One region of the Rhizobium sp. NZLR1 genome, then DNA from elsewhere that is predicted to be linked to it. Evidence: riboswitches for the same ligand, from Rfam matches in the RefSeq annotation. Region 1 holds a riboswitch; each other region holds the start of a gene.
The links. Region 1 has a riboswitch for cobalamin ahead of bluB (5,6-dimethylbenzimidazole synthase). Riboswitches for the same ligand answer to the same signal wherever they lie in the genome.

Region 1 (9,818 bases):
CGTCTGTGAGGACCTGCGCGGCCGTCTCGCCGACCTGCCGCGATCGATCGGCAATGGCAACGGTCCGGAAGCCCGCCAATATTCCAGCGCCATGGCCGAGCAGAACCTCGAGCTGCGCAAGGTTCGCAACGACCTGCGCAGTTACGGCTGCACCTCGGGCAGCATGGTGGTGATCGGCGGCCAGAATGCCGATTATTGCGCCGAGCTCTCGGACTCCGAAGCCCGAATGATCGACAATATCGGTTACCTCCAGGATCGCCGCAACGAGCTGACCGGCCGGAACGGCGCCGATGACGGCGCCCGGCGGGAGCTGATGTCTGCGCTCGATAGCAATGGCTGCAACAGCGAGAATTTCTATGCGCCTGACGAGCGCAGCGCCAACGACCCTGCCCCGAGCGTCGAGGAACAGGCGATGCGCTCCGATACCTTCATACCGCTCGGCGGTGGTGAGGAGGCCGACCCGCGCTACGGCCTGCCGCGAGCCGAGATGCTGTCGCCGGTCAGCACCATGTGCGTGCGCAGCTGCGATGGCGGTTTCTTCCCGATCAGCTCGAACGCCACTTCGGTCGATTTCGGCCGCGATGCCCAGACCTGCGCCAAGATGTGCCCGGGGATCGAAACCCAACTGTTCTATCGCGAGGTGACGAGCACCGAAGCCTCGAACATGATCTCGGTCGCGACCGGCACACCCTACAGCGCCATGAAAAACGCTTTTGCCTACAAGAACCGCACGCCCGGCGAAAAGACCTCCTGCGCCTGCAATCTCACCGCCTATTATGACGAGATGCGCGGCAAGCAGGCGGTAAGCCAGCCGCCGCAACAAGGCTCGATCACCACCATCCACACCAATCCGCCGGTGAAGGATGGTGCGGCTGCCGCGCCGCAGCCATCCGTGCCGGAGCGTCCGTACGACCCAACGCAGAACAAGGTCCGCCAGGTCGGCCCGCAGTTCCTTGCCGGTGACCAGGGCTCGATCGATCTCGCCAATCCTGCCGCACCTGGCCCCCAACCCCAGCAGCAGCAGTAATTGGCTACGGCTCGGTCCGCCCCCAGCCGTCGTGGAAGACGAGTTCCTCGAGCGGCAGCCGCTGCCGCCAACCTTTGACGGAGAGTTCCGGCTGATCATAGAGCCGATCGACAAAACCGGCGCAGAGCCAGGCGACCACCTCGATATGCTCGGGTATGCCGAGAATCGTTTTCAGGTCGCCTTCGTGAAAGATGCTAACCCAGCCGATACCGATCCCTTCGGCGCGCGCCGCAAGCCAGAGATTCTGGATGGCGCAGACGGTGGAATAGCTATCCATCCGCGGATTGTGCGTCCTCCCCAGCACCACGCTGCCGCTGCGCGTGGGATCGCAGGTCACGCAGATGCCGAGCGGCGCCTCTGCGATGCCTTCGAGCTTGAGGGAGCGGTAGGCCTGCTGCCGTTCGCCCTCAAACATCAATGCCGCCTCTTCGTTCGCCTTGGCAAAGGCATCGCGGACGCGCGCGCGCACCGTTGGACTTTTCACCAGAATGAAATTCCACGGCTGCATGAAGCCGACGGAGGGTGCGTGATGAGCGGCCGTCAGCAGCCGTTCCACGACGTCGTCCGGCAAGGGGTCAGGCAGGAACTGGCTGCGAACGTCGCGCCGCGTCAAGATCGCATGATAGACGGCCTCGCGTTCGGCCAAGGAAAAACCGGACGCCGCAGAAAGGGCATCCTCATCAAAGGGTCGCATCGTCAAATCCCCAACAACGCAACCGCCCGCCGTCCGCGCGGGTTGGGTCTATCTTGCCAGGCCGGTCTTCTGACTTGGCGTCATCCGTCTGCCGCAGCCTTCCCGGCAAAGCCAGTGGCATGATTAGCGGCAGACGTCAGCCTTACAGCGTTGGGCACGTTCCGGTCTTGCACCGGATTCCCGATTCTCCCGCCTGGCCGGCGGGCACCTGACGGCGCATCTATTTCAGGAAAGCAGTGCTGCTGCAAGCCGGGAGTCCCCTTCTCCCCAGCGGGGAGAAGGTGGCCCGAAGGGTCGGATGAGGGGGCCGCACGGCACACCATTCATTGCCCTTCGCTCGCGCTCACCGCATTCGCGACTTCGCCGCTCACCCCCTTGTATCTGCACGTTAGAGATTTTGTGCGATGGAAGCGATTGAGCCTCTGGCCGGGTGGCCACCCGGCCAGAGGCGTGACGAAGTCGCCCGTTCCCCCTCTGGTTACAACCGTGGATGAGCCTGGGATCTTCGTCATCGTCACGTACGACCGAATAGTCGCTTGGTTCCAATCGCACGCACAAGGCAGGTTACCGTGAACAGAGTTATATGTGGAGTGGATGTTTCGAAGGACTGGCTGGATGCGTCTATCCGCCCGTCCGGGACGTTTGAGCGTTTCAGCAATGACGCCACCGGCATCGGCGCGCTGGCCGATCTTTGCCGGGCCGAGAATGTCGAGCTCGTCGTCATGGAGGCTTCCGGCGGTTACGAGCGGACGGCCTTCCTGTTGTTGTGGGAGATGGGGATCGCCTGCGCCTTGGCTAATCCGCGCCATGTGCGCCGGTTTGCCGAAGCCATGGGCTTTCTGGAAAAGACCGACCGCATCGATGCGGCGATGATCGCCCATTATGCCGAAACCAAGCGGCTGGCTGCCCTGCCGCCGCCGAAAGCCGCGCAGATGCGGCTGTCGGCGCTGATGGCGCGGCTGTCCCAGGTCACGAGTGACCTGACCGTCCAGAGGCAGCGCCGCAGTGCGGCCCGCGATCATCAGAGCGTGGCAAGCCTCAACGAGGTGATCGCGCTTCTGGTGCGCCAGAGCCGCACCCTCGAAGGCGAGATTGCCTCGATGATCGATGACGATCCGCTCTGGGCCTGCCTCAACCAGGCCTTTCGCTCGATCAAGGGCGTGGCCAACCGTACCGTTGCCCGGCTGATGGCCGAATTGCCTGAGATCGGCCGGATCTCCAACAAGGCGATCGCCAAGCTGGCCGGCCTTGCGCCGATTGCCAACGACAGCGGCAAACGCAGCGGACATCGGCCGGTGCGCGGCGGGCGCTCCGGACCACGCGCCATTCTGTTCCTGGTTGGCGCCATCGCAGCCCGACACAATCCGCATCTGGCGGCATTCCAGCAAAGGTTGCAAAGCCAGGGCAAACCGAAAATGGTCATCCGCATCGCGCTCGCCCGAAAACTCCTGGTCATTCTCAATGCAAAAGCACGAGATGCGCGAAGAGAATTCGAACATGCAACTTGACAGCCCAGATAGTCGCTCATCCGACCCTGCGGGCCACCTTCTCCCCGCCGGGGAGAAGAGGGAGATGACCAAGTCTCGATCCGACCTCAACCCTCTCCTAAACAGCAAGAAACGGACACTCATCTGATTTGATCACCCGCGTCGGTTTGAAGCGGCTCGGCAGGCCGCAGCGTCGATTGTTTCTATATCCTAGCCGCTGGCGAAGGCGTATGGCTGAACAATCCACACCAGCATCCCGGTTGCCCGTGCCCCGCCTCACCCCGATGATCCTTGCGGTCGCCCTGTTCATGGAACAGATGGATTCGACCGTCATAGCCACCAGCCTGCCGGCTATCGCGGCCGATATCGGCACCTCGCCGATTGCGCTGAAGCTCGCCGTCACCAGCTATCTCGTGGCGCTGGCGATCTTCATCCCGATCAGCGGCTGGATGTCGGATCGGTTCGGCGCGCGTAACATCTTCCGTTTGGCGATCTTCGTTTTCATGATCGGCTCGGTCGCCTGCGCCTTTTCAAACTCGATCGCGGCCTTCGTCGTCGCGCGGCTGATCCAGGGCGCCGGCGGCTCGATGATGACGCCGGTCAGCCGCCTGCTGCTGGTCAGGGGAACGCCGCGCCACGAACTCGTCGATGCCATGGCCTGGCTGACCATTCCCGCGCTGATCGGCCCGATGATGGGCCCGCCGATCGGCGGTTTCCTCACCACCTATCTCAGCTGGCACTGGATCTTCTGGATCAACGTGCCGATCGGCGTGCTCGGCATCATCCTCGTCACGCGTTTCCTGCCGGCGGTCGGGCGGCGCAGCCCGCGGCCGATGGATTTTCCGGGCTTCTTCCTCTGCGGCATCGGCTTTTCCGGCTTCGTCTTCGGCCTGTCGGTGATCAGCCTGCCTGCCGTGCCCGTGATCTACGGGTATGTCACGGTGGCCATTGGCATTCTTGCCGGCCTCCTCTATCTCCTCCATGCCCGCCGCGCGCCCTATCCGCTTCTCGATCCGAAGATGTTCCGCTACCCGATGTTCCGAGCAGCGATCCTCGGCGCCTCGAATTTCCGCATGGGGCTCGGCGCTCTGCCTTTCCTGATGCCGCTGATGCTGCAGCTCGGCTTCGGCCTGACGCCGCTGCAATCAGGCTCGGTCACTTTCGTCAGCGCGCTCGGCTCCATGGGCTCGAAATTCGCCGCTTCACGCACCTTCAATGCCTTCGGCTTCCGCACCGTGATATCGATCACCACCTTGCTGGCGGCGATCTTCCTCGGCATCAACGGCCTCTTTACCGTCGAAACGCCGCTGTATTTGATCATGGCCTGTCTGCTGATCGGCGGCCTGTTCCGCTCGATGGCCTTCTCGGGCGTCAACGCCATGGCCTTCGGCGATGTCGACGACGCCGACAGCGGCCAGGCAACCGCAATCAACGCCGTTGCCCAGCGGATCTCCATGGCCATGGGTGTGGCGATTGCCGGAGGCATCCTCGAAATTTCGAGCAGCTTCCACGGCGGCAGGCTGCTGGTATCGGATTTCCACATCGCCTTTTTCAGCGTCTCGGCGATTTCGGCGCTGGCCTGCATCACCTTCCTGCGCCTGCCGCGCGATGCCGGCGCCGAACTGACGACGCGCCGCCGCAAACGCCGCCAGCCCGAGCCCGAGCCCGAAGAGGCGATCGCGGAAAACAGCTGAGCAAGCCAAATCCCCGGCGGTCGCAACGGCGGATGCTTGTGCTCCGGCATCCTTTCCACTTTATGATTTATTCACACATCAAAGACACACTCCGTTTGCGCGTTTTGGGTTGCTATCAGACATGGGCATGAGTGCTTGTGATGTGACCGTCAGCGGCGATGCCCGTTTTGATACGCTGGTCGGGAACATCGCCGACCGAGCCGCAATTCCAGGCCCCGCGGAATGTTCCAGTTTTTGAAAACGATGCCTCTGACAGCCAAGCTGGCGGCGATTATCGTTGCCGTCAATCTTTGCGGCATTTCCGCCTTCGCCACCTACACCTGGATGTACGAAACCAAAGCCTTGATCGATGGCGCCAAGGCGAACTGGTCCAAGGATGCGGAGCAGTTTGCGTCTCTGGCCGCGGGCGGCGTGAAATGGGGCAAGGCCAACGCCGTGCGTGAGGCCTATTCGCTTTACCGCGACGATCCATCACTCGATCTTGTGCAGTTTGCCGCCTTCAACGCCGAACCCTCAGCCGTCGATACCTGGACACGCGACGGCATCAGCGGCTTGCCCGCACCGGCCGATCTGGCAAAGAGCCTGAGCGCGAAGCCTGAGAAAACCACGATCGACGACAGCGGAATATCTGCCGGCGTTGTGACGATCATCGCGCCGCTTCCGTTGGATAAATCGGGCAAGGCGACCGGTTATGTCGTTACGAACTGGTCTGTCGAAAAAATCGCTGCCGAAGTCAGGCAGAAGGTTCTGATTTCGCTGCTGACGCAGTTCATGATCACCGCCATGGCCGTTGTCGCTTTCCTTCTCGCTATGCGCAGCCTCGTCGGCCGGCCGATCCGGATCATCAGCGAACGGATCAGCGCCTTGCAGAAAGGCGATCTGGCCTCTCCCGTCACCTACAGGGAAAATGGCGATGAGATCGGTTTCCTGGCACGTGCCTTGGAAGTCTTCCGTAACGAGGCAATTGTCAAGGTCGAGAGAGAGCAAGCCGCTGCCGAGCAGAGCGCCTCGTTCGATGCCGAACGGGCACGCAACGCATCGTTGACGGAAGAGGCCAACAACGCTCAGCGGCTGGTCATGACCGCGCTCGCCAATGAATTGGAAAAGCTTGCCGCCGGTGACTTCTCGATACACCTGGCCGATCTCGGCCCCGAATTCGATAAACTGCGGCAGGATTTCAACCGCATGGTCGAAGCGGTCGCGGCAGCACTGACCGAGATCAAGACCGCTTCCGTTGCGGTTGAAGGTGGGTCAAGCGAAATAGCCTTCTCCGCCGATCAGCTCGCCAAGCGAACCGAGCAACAGGCCGCAGCCTTGGAACAGACCGCCGCCGCACTGGATGAGGTGACCACCACGGTCAGAGCATCGTCGCAACGGGCCGAAAATGCCGGGAAGCTTGTCGAGGAGACAAAGCGCAGCGCTCATGTCTCAGCGACCGTGGTTCGTGACGCGATCGGAGCGATGGACCGGATTCAGACCTCGTCGAGCCAGATCGGCCGGATCATCGGCGTCATCGATGAAATCGCCTTCCAGACGAACCTGCTGGCGCTGAATGCCGGCGTCGAGGCGGCGCGCGCCGGCGAAGCCGGCAAAGGGTTTGCGGTCGTGGCGCAGGAAGTGCGGGAACTCGCCCAACGGTCTGCCAATGCGGCAAAGGAAATCAAGAACCTCATCAATGTCTCCGGTCAGGAGGTTGCAGCAGGCGTCGGGCTGGTGAATGAAACCGGCGATGCCCTGTTGAAGATCGAGGAGCAGATCAACCGCATCAGCGACAGTATCGCTTCCATCGTTCAGTCCTATCGCGAACAGGCGACGGGTCTGCAGGAAATCAACGGCGCGATCAACCAGATGGATCAGGCGACACAGCAGAACGCGGCGATGGTCGAGGAAACCAACGCGGCCTGCCAGGAGCTGCTGACCCAGGGACGCCTTCTGCAGGACTCAGCCGGCAGGTTCACTGTTGGCACCTCTGCCGCCAGCCCGCCCAAAACCGCTCAGCCGAGCATTCGTCAATCTCGCCCCGAGCCCAGGGCCCCCGAGCTCAGGGCCCCCGAGCCCAGGGCCTTTGTGCAGCGGCACGCAGGAAATGCCGCCGTCGCCGCTGCTCCCGGTGCCTGGGAAGAGTTCTGACCTCACCTTCGTTCAATGCGCTTTTATTCCAAAGCATCCCATAATCAGGAAGGGAACAGTTATGAAGAAAGTCGTCTCCGCATTTCTTTTGGCCTGCACCGCAATTGCAGCGTCGACCGGCGTATCCATGGCGCTGGATGCGAAGCTCGCCCCGATCTCCGACTACGTGACGAGTGACGTAAAGCCCTGGCTGAACGATCCGGTCGTCATCGAGGCTATCAAGGCGCAGAACGCCGCAAACGCCAGTTTGGGCCAGGGCGATATCGACGCCCTCGACAAGAAGTGGCGCGCCGAGGTCGATGGCTCAGACCATTCGATGATCGACGGCGTGCTCGGCAATGCGCTGTCAAAATTCCTTCAGGAGAAGAAGGCTGCTTCAAACGGCAAGATTGCCGAGGTCTTCGTCATGGATGCAAAGGGGCTGAATGTCGGTCAAAGCGATCCCACGTCGGATTACTGGCAGGGTGACGAGGGCAAGTTCCAGAAGTCCTTCGGAGCCGGCAAGGACGCTGTTTTCGTCGACGATATCGAAAAGGACGAATCGACCCAGGCACTGCAGTCGCAGGCAAGCGTCACGATTTCCGACGACAAGGGAACGCCGATCGGCGCCATCACCGTCGGCGTGAACGTTGACGCCCTATGATCTCGGGATCTGCATTTAATTTGTCACCGTAATCCAGACCCAACATCGCCCAGCAGCATGCGCTGTTGGGCGATTGTTTAAGCCTCCTGCAGCGGCAATTGTGCCACAGCTGAGCGCCCGGCTTTTGCGCCGCAAATTCTGCGTGACAACGCACGGCCGCGACGCTACATACGCCTTATGTCGACCACTTCGATCTACGCCTCGCGATTTTATTGGTACCGCTGCTCCCAGCGGACGCGGGTCCATGCGTAACTGAAATCGACGCAACGACAACCCGAACAGCCGCTAGTCTACCTGGCGGCTTTTTTTGTTCCGCACGGTATGACCAAACAGGAGCCTTGCCGTGTCTGATACCATTGATGATCTGCGAATCCTCGAGATCACCCCACTGACCAAACCCGCCGATATCATCGCCGAAATCCACCGCAATGCCGCCGTCACGGCAACCGTGACCAGCAATCGTGATGCGATCCATAAGATTCTACATGGCGACGACGATCGCCTGATTGTCGTGATCGGCCCCTGCTCGATCCACGACCCCATTGCCGCCCGGGAATATGCCGCGCGGCTGGAGGAGCAGCGACGGCGCTTCACCGGCGATCTCGAGATCGTCATGCGCGTCTATTTCGAAAAACCCCGCACCACCGTCGGCTGGAAGGGCCTGATCAACGACCCGCATCTCGACGGCAGCTACCGCATCGAGGAAGGGCTGAGGATCGCCAGACGACTGTTGCTCGATATCAATGCGACAGGGCTTCCCGCCGGCGTCGAATTCCTCGACACGATCACGCCGCAATACATTGCCGACCTAGTCAGCTGGGGCGCGATCGGCGCGCGCACGACCGAAAGCCAGATCCACCGGCAGCTTGCCTCCGGCCTTTCCTGTCCGATCGGTTTCAAGAACGGCACCGACGGCGGCGCACGTGTGGCGCTCGACGCCATCCTTGCCGCTTCGCAGCCGCATCACTTCCCTGCCGTCACCAAGGACGGACAGGCTGGCATCGCCTCGACGACCGGCAATGAGGACTGCCACATCATTCTGCGCGGCGGCAAACAGCCGAACTACGAAGCGACCGATGTCGAAGCGGTCACGGCCGAGGCCGTCAAGCTCGGCCTGACCCCGCGCATCCTCATCGACGCCAGCCATGCCAATAGCGGCAAGGATCCGATGAACCAGCCGCGCGTCGTCAGATCCGTGGCCGCGCAGATCGCCGCCGGAAACCGCCACATCAAGGGCATGATGATCGAGAGCAACCTCGTCGCCGGCCGCCAGGATCTCGTTCCCGGCAAGCCGCTGGTCTACGGCCAGTCCATCACCGATGGCTGCATCGACTGGGATATGTCGGTGACGACGCTGGAAGACCTGGCGCAATCCGCCCGCGTCCGGCGCAAGGCCGCTGTTTAAGCTTCCGGAACATAACGCACATAGGCGAACTCTTCGCCATCAGGAGACCAGCAGGGCACGTTGATCGTGCCCTGCCCGCCGAAGAGCTCGAACAGCGTCTTCAGATTGCCGCCATCCATGTCCATCAACCGCAGCCGCACGTCGAGATCCCGTGGGTGATCGAATACCGAGGGGTCGTAGGACAGGATCAACACCTTGTCATTCTTAGGCGACGGATGGGCGAACCAGTTGCCCTGATTGTCCGAGGTCACCTGCTCCAGCCCGGTGCCGTCGGGATGGATGCGCCAGATCTGCATCAGCCCGGTGCGGCTGGAGTTGAAGTAGATCCATTGCCCGTCGGCGGAATAATCCGGTCCGTCATTGCGGCCCTCGCCATGCGTCAGTCGCGTCTCGGCGCCGCCTTCGACCGAGATCGTATAGATGTCGAAGAGGTCGTCGCGGATGCCGCAATAGGCGAGTTCGCGGCCATCAGGCGACCAGCCGTGCCAGTAGGACGGCGCGTTCTGGGTGACGAGCCGCGGCGCGCCGCCCCCGATCGGCAGGACATAGATCGTCGACTTGCCGAATTCGGTCTTGTCGGAAATGACGATCTCAGTGCCGTCGGGCGAGATGCCGTGATCATTGTTGCAGTTGACGGCAAAGCCGGTATCGAGCTTGGTGACTTCACCGCGACCGAGCGGCAGCCGGTAGAGCCGCCCGTCGCCGTTCAGCAGCAGGTAGGAACCGTCAGGCGAGAAG
Region 2 (9,818 bases), 1.5 Mb from region 1:
TCCTTCCAGAGAATGCGGGCACCGATCCATTGCGGGTGGTTCACCCTGAAATGCAGCGTCGCCCGCGCCACCGGCACCCCAGCCGCCAGCAGCTTCCCGCACATCTGCACCAGGATATTGTCGATGAAGCGCTCCGCGCGCGTCTCGTTCACCAGCCAGTCGAGAATCCGTCTCCTGCGGATCGGCCAGACGCCTTCGTCCGCTTCGGCGGCAGTTCCGGCCTTGTTTGGAAAAGACGACATTAAAAACTCCGCTACGCCACATCATCGGCGAGGATCGACTTCATTTCCGCTGAATGTGGGCGATGGGGAAGCAAATGATAAGGGCCCGACTGCGATAAAGCCTCAGAAATCCCAGTCCTCGTCCTCGGTCGCGACAGCCTTGCCAATCACATAGGAGGAACCGGAGCCGGAGAAGAAGTCGTGGTTCTCGTCGGCATTCGGCGAAAGCGCCGAGAGGATCGCCGGATTGACCTTGCAGGCCTCGGCCGGGAAAAGCGCCTCGTAGCCGAGGTTCATCAGCGCCTTGTTGGCATTGTAATGCAGGAATTTCTTGACGTCCTCGGTCAGCCCGACTCCGTCATAGAGCGCTTCGGTATATCGAGCCTCGTTGTCGTAGAGTTCGAGCAGCAGGTCGAAGACGAAATCTTTGATCTCTTGCCGCCTCTCCTCGCTGAGCCGCTCCAGCCCGCGCTGGAACTTGTAGCCGATATAATAACCGTGCACCGCTTCGTCACGGATGATCAGCCGGATCATGTCGGCCGTGTTGGTGAGCTTGGCGCGGCTTGACCAGTACATCGGCAGGTAGAAGCCGGAGTAGAACAGAAAGCTTTCGAGGAAGACGCTGGCGACCTTCTTTTTCAACGGGTCGCCGGAGCGATACTGCTCCATGATCAGCGCCGATTTCCGTTGCAGAAATTCGTTTTCCTCCGACCAGCGATAGGCATCGTCGACATCGGGCGTCGAGCACAGCGTCGAAAAGATCGAGGAATAGGAGCGCGCATGCACCGCCTCCATGAACGAGACGTTGGAAAGCACCGCCTCCTCATGCGGCGTTGCCGCATCCTCCATTAGCCTGATGGAGCCGACGCCGTTCTGGATGGTGTCGAGCAGCGTCAGCCCGGTGAAGACCCGGATAGTGAGCTGCTGCTCGGCCGGCGTCAGCGTCGCCCAGGATGGAATGTCGTTGGAAAGCGGCACTTTCTCCGGCAGCCAGAAATTGCCGGTCAACCGGTTCCAGACTTCGAGATCCTTGTCGTCCTCGACCCGGTTCCAGTTGATGGCGCGCACGCGGGACGCCGGTTTGATTTGCATGTTCATGAAGTTTCCCGGTCGGTTAGAGCGTGCAGGAGACACAGCCCTGCACCTCGGTGCCGGACAGCGCCATCTGGCGAAGGCGGATGTAGTAGATCGTCTTGATGCCCTTCTTCCAGGCATGGATCTGCGCCTTGTTGATGTCGCGGGTCGTTGCCGTGTCGCGGAAGAATAAGGTCAGCGACAGGCCTTGATCGACATGCTGGGTCGCCGCCGCATAGGTGTCGACGATCTTCTCCGGCCCGATCTCATAGGCGTCCTGATAATAATCGAGATTGTCGTTGGTCATGAACGGCGCCGGATAATAGACGCGGCCGATCTTGCCTTCCTTGCGGATTTCGATCTTCGAGACGATCGGATGGATCGAAGAGGTCGAGTGGTTGATGTAGGAGATCGACCCTGTCGGCGGTACTGCCTGCAGATTCTGGTTATAGAGACCGGAAGTCATCACCGCCTTCTTGAGAGCCGCCCAGTCCTCCTGCGTCGGAATATCGATGCCGGCAGTTTCGAACAGCGTCCTAACTTTCTCCGTCGCTGGCTTCCATTCCTGGCTCGTATATTTGTCGAAATATTCGCCGGAGGCATATTTCGAATTTTCGAAGCTCTTGAAGCTCGTGCCGCGTTCGACCGCGAGGAGGTTCGAGGCGCGGATTGCGTGGTAGGTCACCGTATAGAAATAGATATTGGTGAAATCGACGCCTTCCTCTGAGCCGTAAAAGATGCGTTCGCGGGCGAGATAACCGTGCAGGTTCATCTGCCCGAGGCCGATCGCATGGCTCTCGTCATTGCCCTTTTCGATCGAGGGAACCGAGGAGATATGGCTCATGTCGGACACGGCCGTCAGCGCCCGGATCGAGGTCTCGATCGTCTTGCCGAAATTGGCGGAATCCATCGCCGCGGCGATGTTCAGCGAGCCGAGATTGCAGGAAATATCCTTGCCGAGATGCTTGTAGGAGAGGTCGTCATTGTAGTCGCTCGCCTCGCTCACCTGCAGAATCTCCGAGCAGAGATTGCTCATCGAAATGCGCCCGGCGATCGGGTTCGCCCGGTTCACCGTGTCCTCGAACATGAGGTAGGGATAACCGCTCTCGAACTGGATTTCGGCGATCACCTGAAAGAATTCGCGCGCCTTGATCTTCTTCTTGGCGATGCGGGCGTCTGCCACCATCTCCCGGTAGTTTTCCGTCACCGAAATCTCGGTGAAGGGCACGCCATAGACGCGCTCGACGTCATAGGGCGAGAACAGGTACATGTCCTCGTTATTCCTCGCGAGTTCGAAGGTGATGTCAGGCACGACGACGCCGAGCGACAGCGTCTTGATGCGGATCTTCTCGTCGGCATTTTCGCGCTTGGTGTCGAGAAAACGCATGATATCGGGGTGATGGGCGTTGAGATAGACCGCGCCCGCGCCCTGGCGCGCGCCCAGTTGATTGGCATAGGAGAAGCTGTCTTCGAGCAGCTTCATCACCGGAATGATGCCCGACGACTGGTTTTCGATCTGTTTGATCGGCGCGCCGGCCTCGCGGATGTTCGTCAAGGACAGCGCCACGCCGCCGCCGCGCTTCGACAGCTGCAGCGCCGAATTGATCGACCGGCCGATCGATTCCATATTGTCCTCGACGCGCAGCAGGAAGCAGGAGACGAGCTCGCCGCGCTGTTTCTTGCCGGCATTAAGGAAGGTCGGCGTCGCCGGCTGGAAACGGCCGGAAATGATCTCCTCGACCACGTCGCGGGCAAGTGCCTCGTGCCCACGCGCCAAGGCCAGCGCCACCATGCAGATACGATCTTCGTAGCGTTCGAGATAACGCTTTCCGTCGAAGGTCTTCAGCGTATAGCTGGTGTAATATTTGAAGGCGCCGAGGAAGGTCGGAAAGCGGAACTTCTTGGCATAGGCCTGGTCGAACAGGTCACGCACGAAATTGAAGGAATACTGGTCGAGAACCTCCTGCTCATAATAACCCTCGGTCACGAGGTAATCGAGCTTTTCCCGGAGATTGTGAAAGAACACCGTGTTCTGGTTCACATGCTGCAAAAAATACTGCTTCGCCGCCATGCGGTCCTTGTCGAGCTGGATCCTCCCCTCGTCGTCATAGAGGTTCAACATCGCGTTCAGCGCGTGGTAGTCGAGCGCTTCCGCCGCTTTCAAAGGGCGTTCGCCGGCGGGATGAGCAAAAGTGTTATGCGGTTTTGCGCCCGCATCCCGCGTCAGAGTTGTTCCCGTGTCCAAAATCGTTCCATTCCGTGTTTAACGTTGGCGACATCCGCTTCGGTGCCCAGCAGCTCGAACCTATAGAGGTACGGCACTTGGCATTTCTGTGAGATCACGTCGCCGGCGAGCCCATATGTCTCGCCGAAATTGCTGTTGCCCGCAGCGATCACGCCGCGGATGTGTCCTCGGCTCTCCGCATCGTTGAGGAAACGGATAACCTGCTTGGGAACGGCCCCCTTGCCCCCGTCGCCACTGTAGGTCGGCACAACAAGCACAAAGGGTTCACGGATACGGAATGCGTCTGCGGCACCTGTTGGAATGCGCGCCGCGCACATTCCAAGCTTGGCGACGAACCGATGGGTATTCTCGGACCGGCTGGAATAATAGACGATCAGCCCCATCGTTCGGCCTCGATCAGGAGAGCGCGCTGATCATGTCGGGACGGAAGCCGGCCCAATGCTGCTCGCCGGCGATGACGACGGGCGCCTGCATGTAGCCAAGGCTGCGGACGCGATCGAGCGCTTCGGCATCCTCGGAGATATCGACGATGTCATAAGCGACGCCCAGGCGGTCGAGGGCGCGGTAAGTGGCGGTACATTGGACGCAGGCCGGTTTGCTGTAGACGGTAATGGTCATGATATTCCTCGTGACGACGCGATTGGGACGCAGGGCATCGATCGGAAATCTCGCGATATCCGTCGAAACATTCTCTGATGGTTTGAACGATGCGGCCTGTTCAGCCGCCGGGCGTGATCCGCCCTCTGCTTAGCGCGGGTTGCGGCCTGAACTGAGATACTGACATGACTTCACCCCGAAGTGGCTCATGCGGAGGATCGAGCGGCCTTGCGAAACGCGACGCGGCTATCATCCGCAGCCATGCAACGCGACCTTCCGGACTCCCCGCCCGTGGACGTTTTGTTCGAGGCAGGTCTCCTGGCTCACGGGTCAAAGCATCCTGCCCAGCCTTCCCGGAGCATTATGCTCCAGTGGCCTGAAATCGGACAGTTGCTCGCCGCTTACAGTTGCGGGGGCAGCTCCGGCATAGCCGCGCCATAATGGCGCAACGCACCGTATTCCCGTCTTAGCCTGCGATTCTCACGAATCGAAGGAACCTCGAACACTAGATATGGTACGCGAATCCAAATTCGCGTCAATGGATGGTTTGTGCATTGCGTTACGGCAGGTTTGAAATCACTGCATTCCTGTGAAAAACAGGGATAACGAAAGCTTAAGGAAAACAGGCGGTGGACAAGGCTCGAACGAAGAGAGCCGGTCTATGGCCGCTCTCAGTTTGATGACAAACCTCCCTCTCCGCCTCATCCTCGGCCTTGTGCCGCGGATCTACTGCCTATCGACCGGAGGCAGATGCCCGGGACAAGCCCGAGCATGACGAAAGAGGGGTTGGCGTCCGTTGTCAGCGGTCTACGGTGACGAGCGCCGCAAGGACGTTATCGGATGTTTACATCCTTACTCGAAGCAATCGCAGCGCGTTGATCGTCACCAGCACCGTGGCGCCGGTATCGGCGAGGATCGCCGGCCAGAGGCCGGTGATGCCGGCAATCGTCGTCACCAGGAACACCGCTTTCAGGCCGAGCGCGATGGTAATATTCTGCAGGATATTGCGCATCGTGCGTTTGGACAATTCGATCATCCTTGCCACGTCGCCGACGCGCCCGTGCAGCACGGCGGCATCCGCGGTCTCCAGCGCCACGTCGGTGCCGCCGCCCATGGCAATGCCGATATCGGCTGCGGCCAGCGCCGGCGCGTCGTTGATGCCGTCGCCGACCTTGGCGACGACGAAGCCCTCGCGCTTCAATTCGACGACGACCCGCTGCTTGTCCTCAGGCATCATCTCGCCGCGCCAGTCGATGCCGAGCATGCCGGCAACGGCTGCCGCCGTCCGCTTGTTGTCGCCTGTCAGCATCATCGCCTTGACGCCGGCTGATTTGAGCGTGGCAAGCCCGGCCTGCGCGTCCTCGCGCGGTTCGTCGCGCATGGCGATCAGCCCGGCCGCAACATTGTTGACCAGCAGCACCGAGACGCTCTTGCCCTCGTCGTTCAGGTCAGTGATGCGTGCCTCCTGTTCAGCACCGAGTGCGCCGCGTTCGCGGGCAGCGGGCGGCGACAAAAGATCCAGCGCCTCGCCGCCGGCTTTGCCGCTGACCCCCTTTCCCGGCAGCGCCTCCAGTTCGAAGGCCGGCGGCATGGGAACGCCGTCCGCCTTGGCGCGGTTGAGGATCGCCAGCGCCAGGGGATGGCTGGAGCCCTGCTCCAGCACCGCCGCGCGCGACAAGACTTGCGCCTCGCTCAATCCGAAAGAAATGATATCAGTCACCTGAGGTTTGCCTTCCGTCAGCGTGCCCGTCTTGTCGAAGGCGACCATCGTCACCTTGCCGAGCGTTTCCAGCACCGCGCCGCCCTTCATCAGCAGCCCGCGCCGCGCACCCGAAGAAAGCGAGGCGGCGATCGCCGCCGGCGTCGAGATGACAAGCGCGCAGGGGCAGCCGATCAAGAGGATGGCAAGGCCCTTATAGATCCATTCGCCCCACGACCCACCGAACAACAGCGGCGGAACGATCGCGACAAGTGCGGCGACCACCACCACGCCGGGCGTGTAATAGCGCGAGAACCGATCGATGAAGCGTTCGGTCGGCGCCTTCGATTCCTGCGCTTCCTCCACCAGCTTGACGATACGGGCGATGGTATTGTCGGCTGCGGCCGCGGTGACGCGAACCCTGAGCACCGCATCGCCATTCACGGTTCCGGCAAACACAACGGCATCGACGCCCTTGCGCACCGGCGTACTCTCGCCCGTCACCGGCGCCTCATCGATCGCGCTCTCGCCTGAAATGATAACGCCGTCCGCCGAGATACGATCGCCAGGACGCACCATGATAATCGCGCCGACGGCAAGGCTTTCCGCCGGCACCTCCCGCGTCTGGCCATTGTCTTCGAGCAGCGCGCTCTTCGGCACCAGGGCCGTCAGCGACTGGATGCTTTCGCGCGCCTTGCCCGCAGCCACCCCTTCCAGCAGTTCGCCGACGAGGAACAGGAACACGACAGTTGCCGCCTCTTCGCCTGCATTGATGATGACCGCGCCGACGGCGGCGATCGTCATCAGCATCTCGATCGAAAACGGCGTGCCGGAGAGAGCCGCCATGACGGCGCGCCGCGCGATCGGCACCAGCCCGACCAGCATGGCCACGATGAAGGCATAGGATGCGATCGCCGGCACCAGATGGTCGATAGCATAGGCAGCAACGAGTGCGGCACCCGAAAGGATGGTCAGCCGCCCCTTCTTGCTCTGCCACCAGGGACCGGTCATCGGCGCATGGTCGTGCCTATGCAGCCCCTCGATTTCCTTCTGGCCATGGTCGTGGTCATGATCGTGACCTGCGTGATCATGGCTGGCATGATCGTGATCTCCATGGTCATGGCCCGCATGATCGCCATGATCATGTCCGTGGTCGTGATGATCGTGTGCGCCGTGGCCTTTCGCCGGCGTCGTGCTTCCGGCAAAGGGCGAGACCGAATAGCCGAGCCCCGTCACCTTCTTCTCGATCGCCTTGAGATCGCTGTTGCCGTCGTGCCGGACGGTCATCGTTCCCGCCATCACCGAGACCGAAACATCGGCGACACCCGCCACGCGCCTGACGGCCGTGTCGATCTTGGTCGCGCAGGCGGCGCAATCCATACCGCCAACCCGGTATCGTGTCTCGTTCGTCTCAGCCATGAACCGCTTCCTTGTCAAACAGAAGCATCCCTCCTACATCCTCTAGCGGCTAGAGGTGCAAGAGGAAAATCATGAAAAAGATCACGATCGGCGAAGCTGCACGCCAAAGCGGCGTCAAGGTGCCGACGGTGCGCTATTATGAGAGCATCGGCCTGCTTGCGGCCCCGAGCCGCAGCGAAGGCAACCAGCGCTCCTTCGAGCCTGCCGATATCAACCGCCTCGCCTTCATCCGCCACGCCCGTGAATTGGGCTTCGAAATCGAGGCCATCCGCGCGCTGCTCACGCTGCAGGATGATCCGCACCAGTCCTGCGCCTCGGCCGATGCCATCGCCAAGGCCCGCCTTATTGAAGTCGAGCAACGCATCCGCAGCCTGATGGCTTTGAAGGCCGAACTGGAAACCATGGTGGAAGGCTGCGGCCACGGCCGCGTCGACCAATGCCGCGTCATCGAGGTTCTCGCCGATCACGGCCAGTGCACCCATCCGCACCACTGATTTCCATCCTTGCAGTCAAGGCGCGCCCGCGCCAAAACTGCACGCAGAAAGAATCAGGCGAAGACATCCATGAACCAGAAGCGGATCGCGATTATCGGTGGCGGCCCGGCCGGCCTTGCGGCTGCCGAGCTGCTTTCGCTGTCCGGCCATGCGGTGACGGTCTATGACGCCATGCCGACCTTCGCTCGCAAGTTCCTGCTGGCCGGAAAGTCGGGTCTCAACATCACCCATTCCGAGGACTATGGCCGTTTCACCACGCGCTTCGGTGCGGCAGCCGCCCGCCTGCGCCCCGCGCTTGATGCCTTTACCCCCGATGATATCAGAGATTGGGCAGCAGAGCTCGGGACAGAGACCTTCGTCGGCTCGTCCGGCCGGGTTTTTCCGAAGGTGATGAAGGCCTCTCCCTTGCTGCGTGCCTGGCTCAGGCGGCTGGAGACGCAAGGGACCACGCTTCGCACCCGCCACCGCTGGATCGGTTTTGCCGAAGAGGGTTTTGCCTTTGAAACGCCCGAGGGGCGGCGCATCGTCGATTGCGACGCGGCCCTGCTGGCGCTCGGCGGCGCAAGCTGGCCGCGCCTCGGCTCGGATGCGCGCTGGCAGCCCTGGCTATCGGAGCGGGGCGTTGATATCGACGCTTTTAAACCCGCCAATTGCGGCTTCGTCGTCGACTGGAGCGAAAGCTTCCGCGCACGTTTCGCCGGCGAGCCGGTAAAATCGGTCACCGCCACATCCGAAGCCGGTACCTTTCCCGGTGAATTCGTCATCACCACAAGCGGTATCGAGGGCAGCCTCGTTTATGCCAATGCCGCAGCACTGCGCGACCGACTGCAGAGCCACGGCGACGCCGCCCTGACACTCGATCTCGCACCGGGCCGAACGGCCGAAAGGCTGACCCGCGACCTGGCGCGGCAGGACGCCAAATCGAGTTTTTCAAACCGCCTGCGCAAGGGCGCGGGCCTCGACGGCGTCAAGGCGGCGCTGCTGCGGGAATTCACGCCGGAGTGTGACCGACGCGACCCCGAACGCCTGGCCGCTATGATCAAGGCCCTGCCGCTTCCGGTTCTCGAAACCCGGCCGATCGGCGAGGCGATCTCCTCGGCCGGCGGCATCCGCTGGAGCGGCATCGACGACAGCTATATGTTGAAGGTGCTGCCCGGCATCTTCGTCGCCGGCGAGATGCTCGACTGGGAGGCGCCGACTGGCGGCTATCTCCTCACTGCCTGCCTGGCGACCGGCCGGGCCGCGGCACGCGGCATCGAAGCCTGGCTGCAAGGCACTGGCGCTCGCCAGCACTGAGGCAGCAAACAAGCCCTTCCTTCGATCAGGCCGAGGCTGGATGAAATGTCATGACAAGGCCGTTCATGCAGTAGCGAAGCCCGGTTGGCTTCGGACCATCATCGAAGACGTGGCCGAGATGGCCGCCACAACGGCCGCAATGGACTGCCGTGCGCGCCATGCCGAACGTCGTGTCGTTGGTGGTGCCGACGGCATGGTCGAGCGGTGCCCAAAAGCTCGGCCAGCCGGTGCCGCTGTCGAATTTGGTCGCCGAGGAAAAGAGCTTTTGGTCGCAGCCGGCACAGGCGAAATTGCCCTTCCGCTCCTCATGCAGCAGGGCGCTGGTGAAGGGAGCCTCCGTCCCCTCCTGACGCAGGATGACAAATTGATCCGGCGTCAGCAGCTTGCGCCATTCCTCCTCGGTGTGCGTCACCGTAAACGTCTCGCCGGCGATCGCCTTGCCGGCCCCCAAGCGAACCGTAAGCGCTCCGAAAGCGGCACCCATCAGCAACAATCGTCTGTTTAACATGGTCGGGATCTCCTCGCCTTGCACATCTGTTTCTGCACAGGATTACGGGCGAGAGCGGTCTTTTGTTACACTCTCTGCGTCCAAACACCGAAATGTGATTCCGCCACCTTCGTCTGGAAAACCCGCACGCTGATGACCGTCAGGGCCGGCTGATTGCAAACCGGCCGCTTTTCCATCAGACTATGCTGAAGTTCCGTGGGAGGAGCAGATGCACGAACACTCAGCACACGCCGAGCATGTCTACACCTCTGCCCAGCGCGATTCC
Region 3 (9,818 bases), 1.2 Mb from region 1:
AAATCGGGAAACCTCGTCCGGCAACCACGCCGCGCTCGGCTCAAGGCTCGCGCTGGACTTCGCCGGATATCTCCGTCGCCAACAGCTTCTTGTCGAGCCCGTATTTCTGCATCTTCTCGTAGAGAGTCTTCCGCGAGATGCTGAGCGATTCATAAACAGGTCTCAGGCTTCCGCCATGAGCAACGAGAGCGCTGGCGATCACGCCGCGCTCGAATTCGGCGACGCGCTCGGCCAGCCCCACCGCCTCGCCCGCCTGCCGCCCACCGCCATCGAGGCCGAGCACCAGACGATCGGCGGCATTTCTCAATTCGCGCACATTGCCCGGCCAGTCGCGCTGGGCGATGTCGGCGATCACATCAGGCAGCACGACCATCTCGTCGCGGCCGTAGCGAGCAGCTGCCTCCCGCACCAGCTGCAGGAAGAGCAGCGGAACATCCGCCCGCCGCTGCGACAGTGATGGCACATGCAGCGTCGCGACATTCAGCCGATAGAAGAGGTCGGCCCGGAAGCGTCCGGCCGCCACCTCCGCCTCCAAGTCGACCTTGCTCGTGGCGATGAAGCGTACGTCAAGCGCCACGACCTCGTTCGAGCCCAGCCGCGAAATCACCCGCTCCTGCAGCACCCGCAGGAACTTCGCCTGCAGGTCGATGGGCATCGAGCCGATCTCGTCAAGCAGGATCGTGCCACCGCGCCCGTGTTCGAATTTTCCGTAACGCGGCCTCACCGCGCCCGGAAAGGCCCCCACCTCATGGCCGAAAAGCTCACTCTCGATCAGGTTCGCCGGCAGCGCGGCACAATTGATAGCGATGAACGGCCGGCTCGCCCTGGCGCTGATATCATGGAGCGCCCGCGCCACCACCTCCTTGCCGGCCCCGGTCTCGCCGACGATAAGGGTATCGGCATCGGTCGCCCCGATCGCGCGAATGCGGTAGCGCAGATCCACGATCACCTGCGTGCGCCCCGGCAGCCGCGCCTCGATATCGTCGCGCTTGCCGGCGACCGCCTTCAGCAGCCGGTTTTCGAGCACGAGGCCGCGCCGCTCCATCGCCCGGCGGATGACGCCGGCGAGCATCTCGGGGGTGAACGGCTTCTCGATGAAATCATAGGCGCCTTCGCGCATCGCTTTCACCGCAAGCTGAACGTCGCCGTGGCCGGTGACGAGAATGACCGGCACCTCTGGGTCGAGTTCGCGGATCTTCTGCATCAGCGTCATGCCGTCCATGCCGGGCATGCGGATATCGCTGACGACGACGCCGGGAAAGCTGTAGCCGATCAGCTCCAGCACATGATCGCCGTTCGAAAAGGTCTCGACACTAAAGCCGGAAAGCTCCAGCGCCTGCGCTGTCGAGCGGCGCAGTTCCTCCTCATCGTCGACCAAAAGGATCTTCGCATCGTTCATTCCGCCGCCTCCGGCATCAGCCGTGCCGCCGATTGTAGCTCGATGCGGAATACCGCGCCTCCTTCGGGATGATCGGCAGCAGTAAGGCTGCCGCCGAAATCCTTGATGATGTTGTAGGAGATCGAAAGCCCGAGACCGAGCCCTTTGCCAACGCCCTTCGTCGTGAAGAAGGGATCGAAGATGCGCTCGGCGATGGCCGCCGGTACACCTGGCCCATGGTCCCGCACGGTCAGTACCACTTTGCCGGCCGCCTCGAAGGCCGAAACCTCGATGCGTCTGTCATCCAGCCCTTCGACCGCATCGGCCGCGTTGGAAATCACATTCACCAGCACCTGCTGCAGCCGCACCGAACCGGCGCGCACGATCGGCGGTCGGCTACCCAAATCAAGCCTGAGTTCGGCATCGGCCGCCTTCAGCCGCCAGGCGATGATCTCGAGCGTATCATGCATCGCCTCGTCGAGAGAAACCGACCCGAGCTTCTCGTTCGGTTTGCGCGCAAAATTGCGCAGGTGCCGGCTGATTGCGGCCATGCGGTCGATCAACCCGCCGATCCGCCGGATATTGTCCCCCGCCTCCTCCGTCCGACCGCGATCGATGAGAACGGAGGCGCTGTCCGTATAGGTCTTGGCGGCGGCGAGCGGCTGGTTGAACTCGTGCGACAGCGCAGCTGACATCTGCCCGAGGCCGGCAAGCTTGCCCGCCTGGATGAGATCGGCTTGTGTCTGACGGAGCTGCTGCTCGGTCAGACGCCGTTCGGCAATCTCTTCTTCTATGCGGCTGTTGACGCGGGCAAGATCGGCCGTGCGTTCCTCGACGCGCCGCTCCAGCTCGTTGCGAGCTTCAGCCTGCATCTGCATGCGCTCGGCCAAGCGCGCCCTCCGCTGCCGCAGAACAGCAACCGCGAGCCCGGCAATGCAGAGGACGAGAAAAACCGCCGCAAGCGCGGTGCGCGCCTGGGTGCGGATGGAACTCGTCTCCATCAGCACGTTCACCGTCCAGTCCTCGGCCGGCATGTAGTGCGACAGCACCAGATATTCGCTCGAACCGCGCTCGCCAGTGAGCGTCATCAGCTCGTGCGGCTCAAGGCGCTGGCGGGTCACTGGCAGTGCCGTCAGCCTGGCATTGGCATAACGCCGCGACGCTTCCGTTCGCGCTATGCGGTCGGCCGTCAGCGGCAGGATTGCACCGTAGAGCCATTCCGGGCTGCCGGACATGAAGATGATGCCCTCCGGATCGGAGACGAAGATCTTGTATTCGCCGCCGCCCCAGGAGGATTCGATCATGTCGATATCGACCTTGAAGACGATGACGCCGCGAATATCCGCGCCGGCCCGGATCGGCGCAGCGAAATAATAGCCCCGCTTCAGCGAGGTGGTGCCGAGCGCATAGAACCGCGCCTGCCAGCCTTCGATCGCCTCCTGGAAATAGGGCCGATAGCTGAAATTCTGTCCGACGAAGCTTCCCGGTCCATCGTAATTGCTCGCCGCGATCGTCTCTCCGTCCGGCTTGACCACATAAATGTCGGAGGATTTCAGCAGCCCGTTGATCTCCTTGAGATAGAGATTGGCCGCGCCGCGCAGTGCTGCATCTTCAGGCGCACTCACCAGTTCCTTGATATCGTCGTGATCGGCGATCAGCGCCGGAAGCGCCTCGTAGCGGTTGAGATGACCGCTGAGCGCCGAGACGGCAAGGCGCAGCGCCGTTCTCGCCTGCGCCGAAGCTTCCCCCATATAGGCGCGCGTCGCGATCGCGCCTCCATAGGTGAAGAAGACGAAGATGATCAGCGGCATCACCAGCAGCGCCGCTATCGCACGATATCTCGAAGACAGATCCTGCTCCTCCCCTTTCTGCCTCCACTCCCCAGTGAGGCATACCCGACGGCACAAGTCTAATAATACCCACAGTGATTTCCAAGGGCCCGTCGAAACTTGACACCCGGCAAAGGCCGATGTCCTATTGCGGCATCGTAGGGAACCCGATCATGAGCGACGACCAGACGCCCGCCGACAGCAAGCTCACCAGCTCCAAGCGTCGATGGGCGGCTGAAGGTAAATTCCTGACCGGCCGCATCAGCCGTCCCGAAGCTGAGCGCCTGCCGCCCGGCCAGCACCTCGTCAAAAACTGGCCGGTGCTCGATCTCGGCCAGCAGCCCGTCATCTCCACGAATAGCTGGCGTCTCGAGCTGCGCGGCCTCGTCGAAACGCCGCTCACCCTAACCTGGACCGACTTCCAGGCGATCGAGCAGAGCACCAAGGTCAGCGATATCCACTGCGTCACCACCTGGTCGCGCTACGACAACAAATGGAAAGGCGTTTCGACCCGCGATCTGCTCGATCGCGCCATGCCAAAGCCCGAAGCCGGTTACGTCATGCTGACGAGTTATGACGGCTATACCACCAACCTGCCGCTTGCCGATTTCGCCGCCGAGGATGCGATCCTTGCGACATCGTGGGAATGCCTGCCGCTGACGCCGGATCACGGCGGCCCGATGCGCCTCGTCGTACCGCATCTCTATTTCTGGAAAAGCGCCAAATGGCTGCGCCGCATCGAGCTGATGCCCGCCGACCAGGCCGGCTTTTGGGAAAAGAACGGTTACCACATCTATGGCGATCCGTGGCGCGAGCAGCGCTATTCCGACGATTGAGCCTTCGGCCGCAGAAAGCGGCCCAGCGCAAACGTCACAAGGGCGAACAGAGCGGCGAGCCCCGTCAGCGACGCCATGCTGGCGGGATGAAACGGCACTTTGCTCCAGCGCGGCTTGACGACATCGGCTGTGTTGAAGGCCTCGCCGCTGAACCTGCAAGTGATGAGCGCCAGGCTGCGCCGCACCATGTCGGCATCGACCGCGGAAATGATTTCATTAGCCGCAACGGCCTCCCGCGGCATCTCACGCATCTCAAGCAATACCGCCTTGGCCGCCGCGAGATAAGCATGAGCACATTCGTTGAACGGGCTCTCCTCGTCGCTCACGCTGCCCGGCATCCGCCCCCAGAGACAATAGGAATATTGGATTTCGGCATAGTTCAGAACGCGCCGGAACAGCTCGTTTGTATCAGTCGCGCGTGACGCCAACCCGATAATTTCGCCGCGGTAGTCTGAAATCACCGCCATCTCGCCATGCGAGATTTCCGGGATATCGAGGCCGGTATCGCTGCCGCCGACGCTGCGGCTATGGGCAAGCGCGTTTTCGCCAACCGCACAAAACCAAGCGGCGGCGGCAAACGCCGTCGACAGAATCGATATGGTTTTGCTGCTTTTCATACTCGCTCGAAAAACTTGAGGGCGCCGGCAAGGCGGCGCCCCTCGATGCGTTCAGTGAAATGCCGGTGCCGGTCGAGCCCGCTGCCCGCCCTTCACGGCAAGCAGCTTTTCCGCCAGCGCTCCGAAGCCAAGACCGAGCGTTGCCCAGAGGATCACCTGCATGCCGAGCGAGGTCGTGCGGAAACGCCAGAGCACCATCGCCGAGAACTTCTCCGGCACTTCGTTGATCGACGGCAGCAAATAGAGCACCAGGCCCATGAAGACGAGATAGGTGATGCCGGCGATGATCGCCCCGTTCCACAGACCGAAACGCTCGGAAAGGCGCCGCGACAGCGCCACCGCGGCAATCAAAGCAGCGATCGAGACGACGATCATCAGGAAGAACAGCTCGGTCCTGACGCCGATCGTATCGGGATTGCCGACCGCCGGCGGATTGGCCGGATACTTGATGCCGGGAACGACGACGATCGCCACGAAGGCGGCAAGGGCGATGACCGCCGAGGTGCCGCGTGCCGAAAGCCTGCTGATGCGGCCGTGCACGAAAGCGAAAGCGAGCGCGAAAAGCCCGCCGACGGCAATGCTGTAGGCCATGACGCCGGTGAAGAGGCCAAGACCGGCCTGCGTGGCACGGCTGACGATCTCAGGTTCGGCAGCTTCGCCCGCCGCCTGGGCGCTCGCCTCCTCGAAGGCGATCGCCGCATCGACCAGCGGCTCGCCGAAGATATGCGCGAAAGCAAAAACCAGAATGCCAGCGATCAACCCCGCGAGCATGCCGCGAAGTAGAAGATTTCCGACCATGTCAGGATCCCCCTTAGTGGCAGGGAAAGCCGAGGAGATGACGGCCGTCATGCACGAATTCGTGCACATACATGCCGTTGAACAGCGCCATCGCGCCTTCCTCGGTGCCGACGAAATAGATGGCGATCAGCATCAACAGGCCGCCGAAGATCGCCCAAGGCAGGATTTCTCCTACCGGGATTGGCGCCGGTGCCGCGACGGGCGCAAAAGTGGTGTCAGACATGTATTCCTCCGGGAATGACGCGTTCAGTCGAAAGAGTGCTTATGCGGCAGGGTCTGACTTCCAGCGCGAAGAACCTTCGACACGCTGGTCACAGCGGCGCGACCGTGCCGGATTTACACCGGCTTCCAAACCCGCAACAGCACGGTTATATCTGCAGGCCGAAGAGCCTGTCAACGAAACTTCATGAAGCGGCGAAGGGCTGTTCCCACCGCTATCCGGAGATCGCAACGACCGTGAATACGCGTCTTATCTGGATCTGCCACGGCGCGACGGCAGCGAGCCGCAAGGCCCTGTTCCCGCTCGATGAACCGCTGGACAACAAGGCCGCGGAAGAAGCGGCCAGGATGACCGCCCTGCCCCGCGCCGATCGTATTGTCACCAGCCCGGCTTTGCGCGCCCGCCAGACGGCCGAAGCCCTCGGCCTCGACGCCCGGATAGATCAGGCGCTTCGCGACTGCGATCACAGGCGCTGGGCCGGCAGGTCGATCGCCGCGATCGAGGCAGAAGAGCCGGAGAACCTCATGGCCTGGATGTGCGATCCTGAAGCGGCTCCGCACGGGGGCGAGAGCCTTGTTGATCTCAGAACACGTGTCGGCGGTTGGATGGACAATGAATCCGCTCTCGGCGGCCATGTGATCGCCGTCAGCCACGCGGCCGTCATCCGAGCGGCGATCGCGTACGTACTTCAGGCGCCGCTCTCCTCCTTCTGGCTCGTCGACGTCGAGCCGCTTGGCATTGTTCGCATGACCAGCAATGGACGGCGCTGGTCTCTGCGATTCCAGCATTAGCGATCCCTCATTTTATCCAGCCTTACACAAGCAAATCGCGTCATCTCTATTGAACCCGGTTCTACCGGGACTACTTCCTTGTCCCAAGGAGATGGAAGACATGACATATGACTGGAGTGGGGAGCGCACGCGGCGCCTGCGTTTGGTGCGTGTCGCCACAATTGCGGTTCTGGTCGGTCTCATCGTCAGCGTACCGCTGCTGATCGTTACCGCCTGAAGCACGAAAAGGGCGAGCGGTGCCACGGCACGCTCGCCTTCGTTCTTTCCCCCGCCTGCCGGTCTGCAACCACGACGACGATCGCGCTCAGCGTTTTACCCGGTTCCGCGAAAGCGCCCTCAGTCCCTCCACGGCACAGCCATAGGCTGCCCCTCTGATAATTCGCCTTCTGGTTTCAACGAACATTTCAGACTTTCATGATTACTTCGGCGCGGGTGGAGTCGGAGAAGACCATATGCCGGTGTTTTTCCAAAGCAAGGCCGGAAGGCAATGCGTGTCGATTGTCGGGCTTGGGATAACCCTCTGGCTCCTCGGCGCGCTGTTGCAGCTTGACGACAGCCTTGTCTTCTTCATGACCGGTTTCGGCGAATACGGCGCCGACAAGCTCGTTCTGGCGCTCGGTATCGCCGGCGCCATGAGCTTCATCTATTCGGTGCTGCGCATCGCCGACCTGCGCAAGGAAACCGAACTGCGCGCCGCCGCTCAGGCGAAGGCCGATTGGACCGCCACCCACGACCATCTGACCAAACTGCCGAACCGCTACGCCTTCGAGCGCAAGATTCTCTCACGGCCAGTCAAGGACGACGAGTACGAGGTCGAAGAGTGGAGCCGCAACGTCACCATCTTCTCCGTCGATCTCGACGGCTTCAAGAAGGTCAACGATCTCGTCGGTCACAAGGGCGGCGACGTTCTGTTGATCGAGGTTGCCAGACGGATCTGCGCGCTCGGCAACGCCGATTGCGTCTATCGCTTCGGCGGCGACGAATTCATCATTGTCGCCTTTGCTCTGACGGCGCAGCGCGAGGAGCGTTTTGCCAGGCTGCTGATCCAAGCCGTCACCCGGCCGATCCATATCGATGGTTTTGCCGTCGAAGTCGGCGCCAGCGTCGGCTATGACCGTTGGGCCGAGCGAGCCGAACCGCTGGAAGATGCCGCTCATCGTGCCGACCTCGCCATGTACGAGGCGAAATCTCGAGGACCCAACCACTATTTCGTTTTCGAACCTGCAATGCAGGACAAGGTAACGGAACGCGCTGCACTGGAAACCCGGCTGCGCGCGGCAATCGCCAATAAGGCGATCAAACCCTTCTATCAGCCGCTGATCGACCTGAAGACCGGTCAGCTCTGCGGCTTCGAGGCGTTGGCGCGTTGGATCGGCGACGATGGCGTCAACATTCCGCCTCCGGTCTTCATCGATATCGCCGAGGAAACCGGCATGATCACTGCGCTGTTCGAGGATCTCCTTGCTCAGGCCTGCAGCGATGCACTCACCTGGCCCGAGCATGTGACATTGTCTTTCAACGTCTCGCCGGTCCAGATGGAAGACAGGCTGTTGACCTCGCGCATTCTCAAGGTGCTTTCGGCAAGCCGGCTGCCGCCGCAGCGCCTGGAAGTCGAGATCACCGAGAACGCGCTGATCCAGGATCCGGCCATCGCCGCCGTGATTCTCGACGAACTGCACGCCGCCGGCATCCAGATCGCACTCGACGATTTCGGCACGGGCTATTCGAGCCTGGCCCAGCTCGCCCGCTATCGTTTCGACAAGATCAAGATCGACAAAAGCTTCATCGCCACCTATCGCGACGACGAACGTCAGGAAAAAATCGTCCGCGCCATGCTCGGACTCGGCAGGAGCCTCAACATCAAGACGACCGCTGAGGGCGTCGAGGAGCACGGCCAGCTCGCCTTCCTGCTGCAGCTCGGCTGCGACATCGGCCAAGGCTATCTTTTCGGTAAGGCGATGCCCGCCGCCGAGGCGGGCATCTTCATCAGCGATCGTAATGCCAGTCTAGCCTCAACGGCCTGACGTTATGCCTACCGTTTTGACGCAATTCCGGACGGAAAACTGCTTCGCACTTTTCCTGGAATTTGCTCTAAAAGACCTGACGCAGGATTACGAAGAGCACGAAGGCGATTGCGATCGAGGCCGGCAGCGTCAGCACCCAGGCCATCAGCATGTTGCGCACGGTCGACCATTGCAGGCCGGAACCGTTCGCCGCCATGGTGCCGGCGACGCCCGACGACAGCACATGCGTGGTCGAGACCGGCAGGCCGAGTTGATCGGCCGAGGCGATGGTGATCATCGCGACGACTTCGGCTGCCGCTCCCTGCCCGTAGGTCAGATGCGTCTTGCCGATCTTCTCGCCGACGGTGACGACGATACGCTTCCAGCCCACCATCGTGCCGAGGCCAAGCGCGATCGCCACCGCCACCTTTACCCAGAGCGGGATGAACTTCGTCGCGTTGTCGACCGCCTTGTGATAGTTCGTCACCGCGAGGAGATCGCCGGCATCCATCGGCAACAGCTTCTGCTTGTCAATCAGCTTCAGCGCCTCGCCAATCAAGTAGATGTCATTGCGGACGTTGCCGACGAGATTGGTCGGCACCGCTTCGAGCGTCGGGAAGCCAGCGACTTCGGCGCTCGTCTGATGAATATATTGCTGCAGGGCCGGCGTCGTCGCATCCGTCCAGGTCTTGTTCTTGACGGCGTTGCTGACTTCGGCCTTGTAGTCGGTGACGGTCACGCCTGGCTTCACATATTTGCCGAGCGCGGCTTCCACCTGGACCGATGCCGACTTGTAGGCTTCAAGATAGTTGACATCGGGCGTGCGGTTTAGTGCGAAAGCTGTCGGCACGAGGCCGATCAGGATGAGCATGATGAGGCCCATGCCCTTCTGGCCGTCATTGGAACCGTGGGCGAAGCTGACGCCGGTGCAGGTGAAGATCAGGATCGCACGGATCCAGAGCGGCGGCGCCTGGTTGCCCTTCGGTTCGGCATAGAGCGCCTTGTTGCGCACCAGAAGCTTCATGACCAGCAGAAGCACCGCGGAGAGACCGAAGCCGATCAGCGGCGAGATCAGCAGCGACAGGCCGATATTGGTCGCCTGCGACCAGTCGACGCCGCTGGTCGCAGTGCCGGCTGGTGCCAGGAACTGGTTTGCTAGGCCGACGCCGATGATCGATCCCACCAGCGTATGCGAACTCGACGACGGCAGGCCGAGATACCAAGTGCCGAGATTCCAGACGATCGCGGCGATCAGCAGCGCAAACACCATGGCAAGGCCAGAGCCGGAGCCCACCTGCAGGATCAGTTCCACCGGCAGCAGCGCCAGAATGCCGAAGGCGACGGCG

Region 2: it holds a riboswitch for cobalamin, as region 1 does, so the genes downstream of both, nrdH (glutaredoxin-like protein NrdH) here and bluB (5,6-dimethylbenzimidazole synthase) in region 1, are expected to answer to the same signal.
Region 3: it holds a riboswitch for cobalamin, as region 1 does, so the genes downstream of both, J3O30_RS18310 (CbtB domain-containing protein) here and bluB (5,6-dimethylbenzimidazole synthase) in region 1, are expected to answer to the same signal.

What each region holds. Positions count from the first base shown of each region.
Region 1 is NZ_CP071632.1:2,543,034-2,552,851, forward strand. Features, by position in the region: gene J3O30_RS12675 (DUF2865 domain-containing protein) at 1-1,027, shown strand, start outside; gene bluB (5,6-dimethylbenzimidazole synthase) at 1,032-1,721, opposite strand; cobalamin riboswitch at 1,763-1,948, opposite strand; gene J3O30_RS12685 (IS110 family transposase) at 2,291-3,229, shown strand; gene J3O30_RS12690 (MFS transporter) at 3,439-4,902, shown strand; gene J3O30_RS12695 (HAMP domain-containing methyl-accepting chemotaxis protein) at 5,125-7,032, shown strand; gene J3O30_RS12700 (hypothetical protein) at 7,094-7,675, shown strand; gene J3O30_RS12705 (3-deoxy-7-phosphoheptulonate synthase) at 8,019-9,080, shown strand; gene J3O30_RS12710 (PD40 domain-containing protein) at 9,077-9,818, opposite strand, start outside.
Region 2 is NZ_CP071632.1:4,057,958-4,067,775, forward strand. Features, by position in the region: gene J3O30_RS19955 (adenylate/guanylate cyclase domain-containing protein) at 1-242, opposite strand, end outside; gene nrdF (class 1b ribonucleoside-diphosphate reductase subunit beta) at 345-1,319, opposite strand; gene nrdE (class 1b ribonucleoside-diphosphate reductase subunit alpha) at 1,336-3,540, opposite strand; gene nrdI (class Ib ribonucleoside-diphosphate reductase assembly flavoprotein NrdI) at 3,519-3,923, opposite strand; gene nrdH (glutaredoxin-like protein NrdH) at 3,937-4,158, opposite strand; cobalamin riboswitch at 4,428-4,653, opposite strand; gene J3O30_RS19980 (heavy metal translocating P-type ATPase) at 4,982-7,255, opposite strand; gene J3O30_RS19985 (helix-turn-helix domain-containing protein) at 7,327-7,749, shown strand; gene J3O30_RS19990 (TIGR03862 family flavoprotein) at 7,819-9,045, shown strand; gene msrB (peptide-methionine (R)-S-oxide reductase MsrB) at 9,071-9,553, opposite strand; gene J3O30_RS20000 (helix-turn-helix domain-containing protein) at 9,762-9,818, shown strand, end outside.
Region 3 is NZ_CP071632.1:3,702,942-3,712,759, forward strand. Features, by position in the region: gene J3O30_RS18285 (sigma-54 dependent transcriptional regulator) at 41-1,399, opposite strand; gene J3O30_RS18290 (sensor histidine kinase) at 1,396-3,189, opposite strand; gene J3O30_RS18295 (sulfite oxidase-like oxidoreductase) at 3,381-4,043, shown strand; gene J3O30_RS18300 (hypothetical protein) at 4,028-4,660, opposite strand; gene J3O30_RS18305 (CbtA family protein) at 4,712-5,458, opposite strand; gene J3O30_RS18310 (CbtB domain-containing protein) at 5,472-5,681, opposite strand; adenosylcobalamin (AdoCbl) riboswitch at 5,695-5,837, opposite strand; gene J3O30_RS18315 (histidine phosphatase family protein) at 5,915-6,469, shown strand; gene J3O30_RS18320 (bifunctional diguanylate cyclase/phosphodiesterase) at 6,922-8,493, shown strand; gene J3O30_RS18325 (inorganic phosphate transporter) at 8,561-9,818, opposite strand, start outside.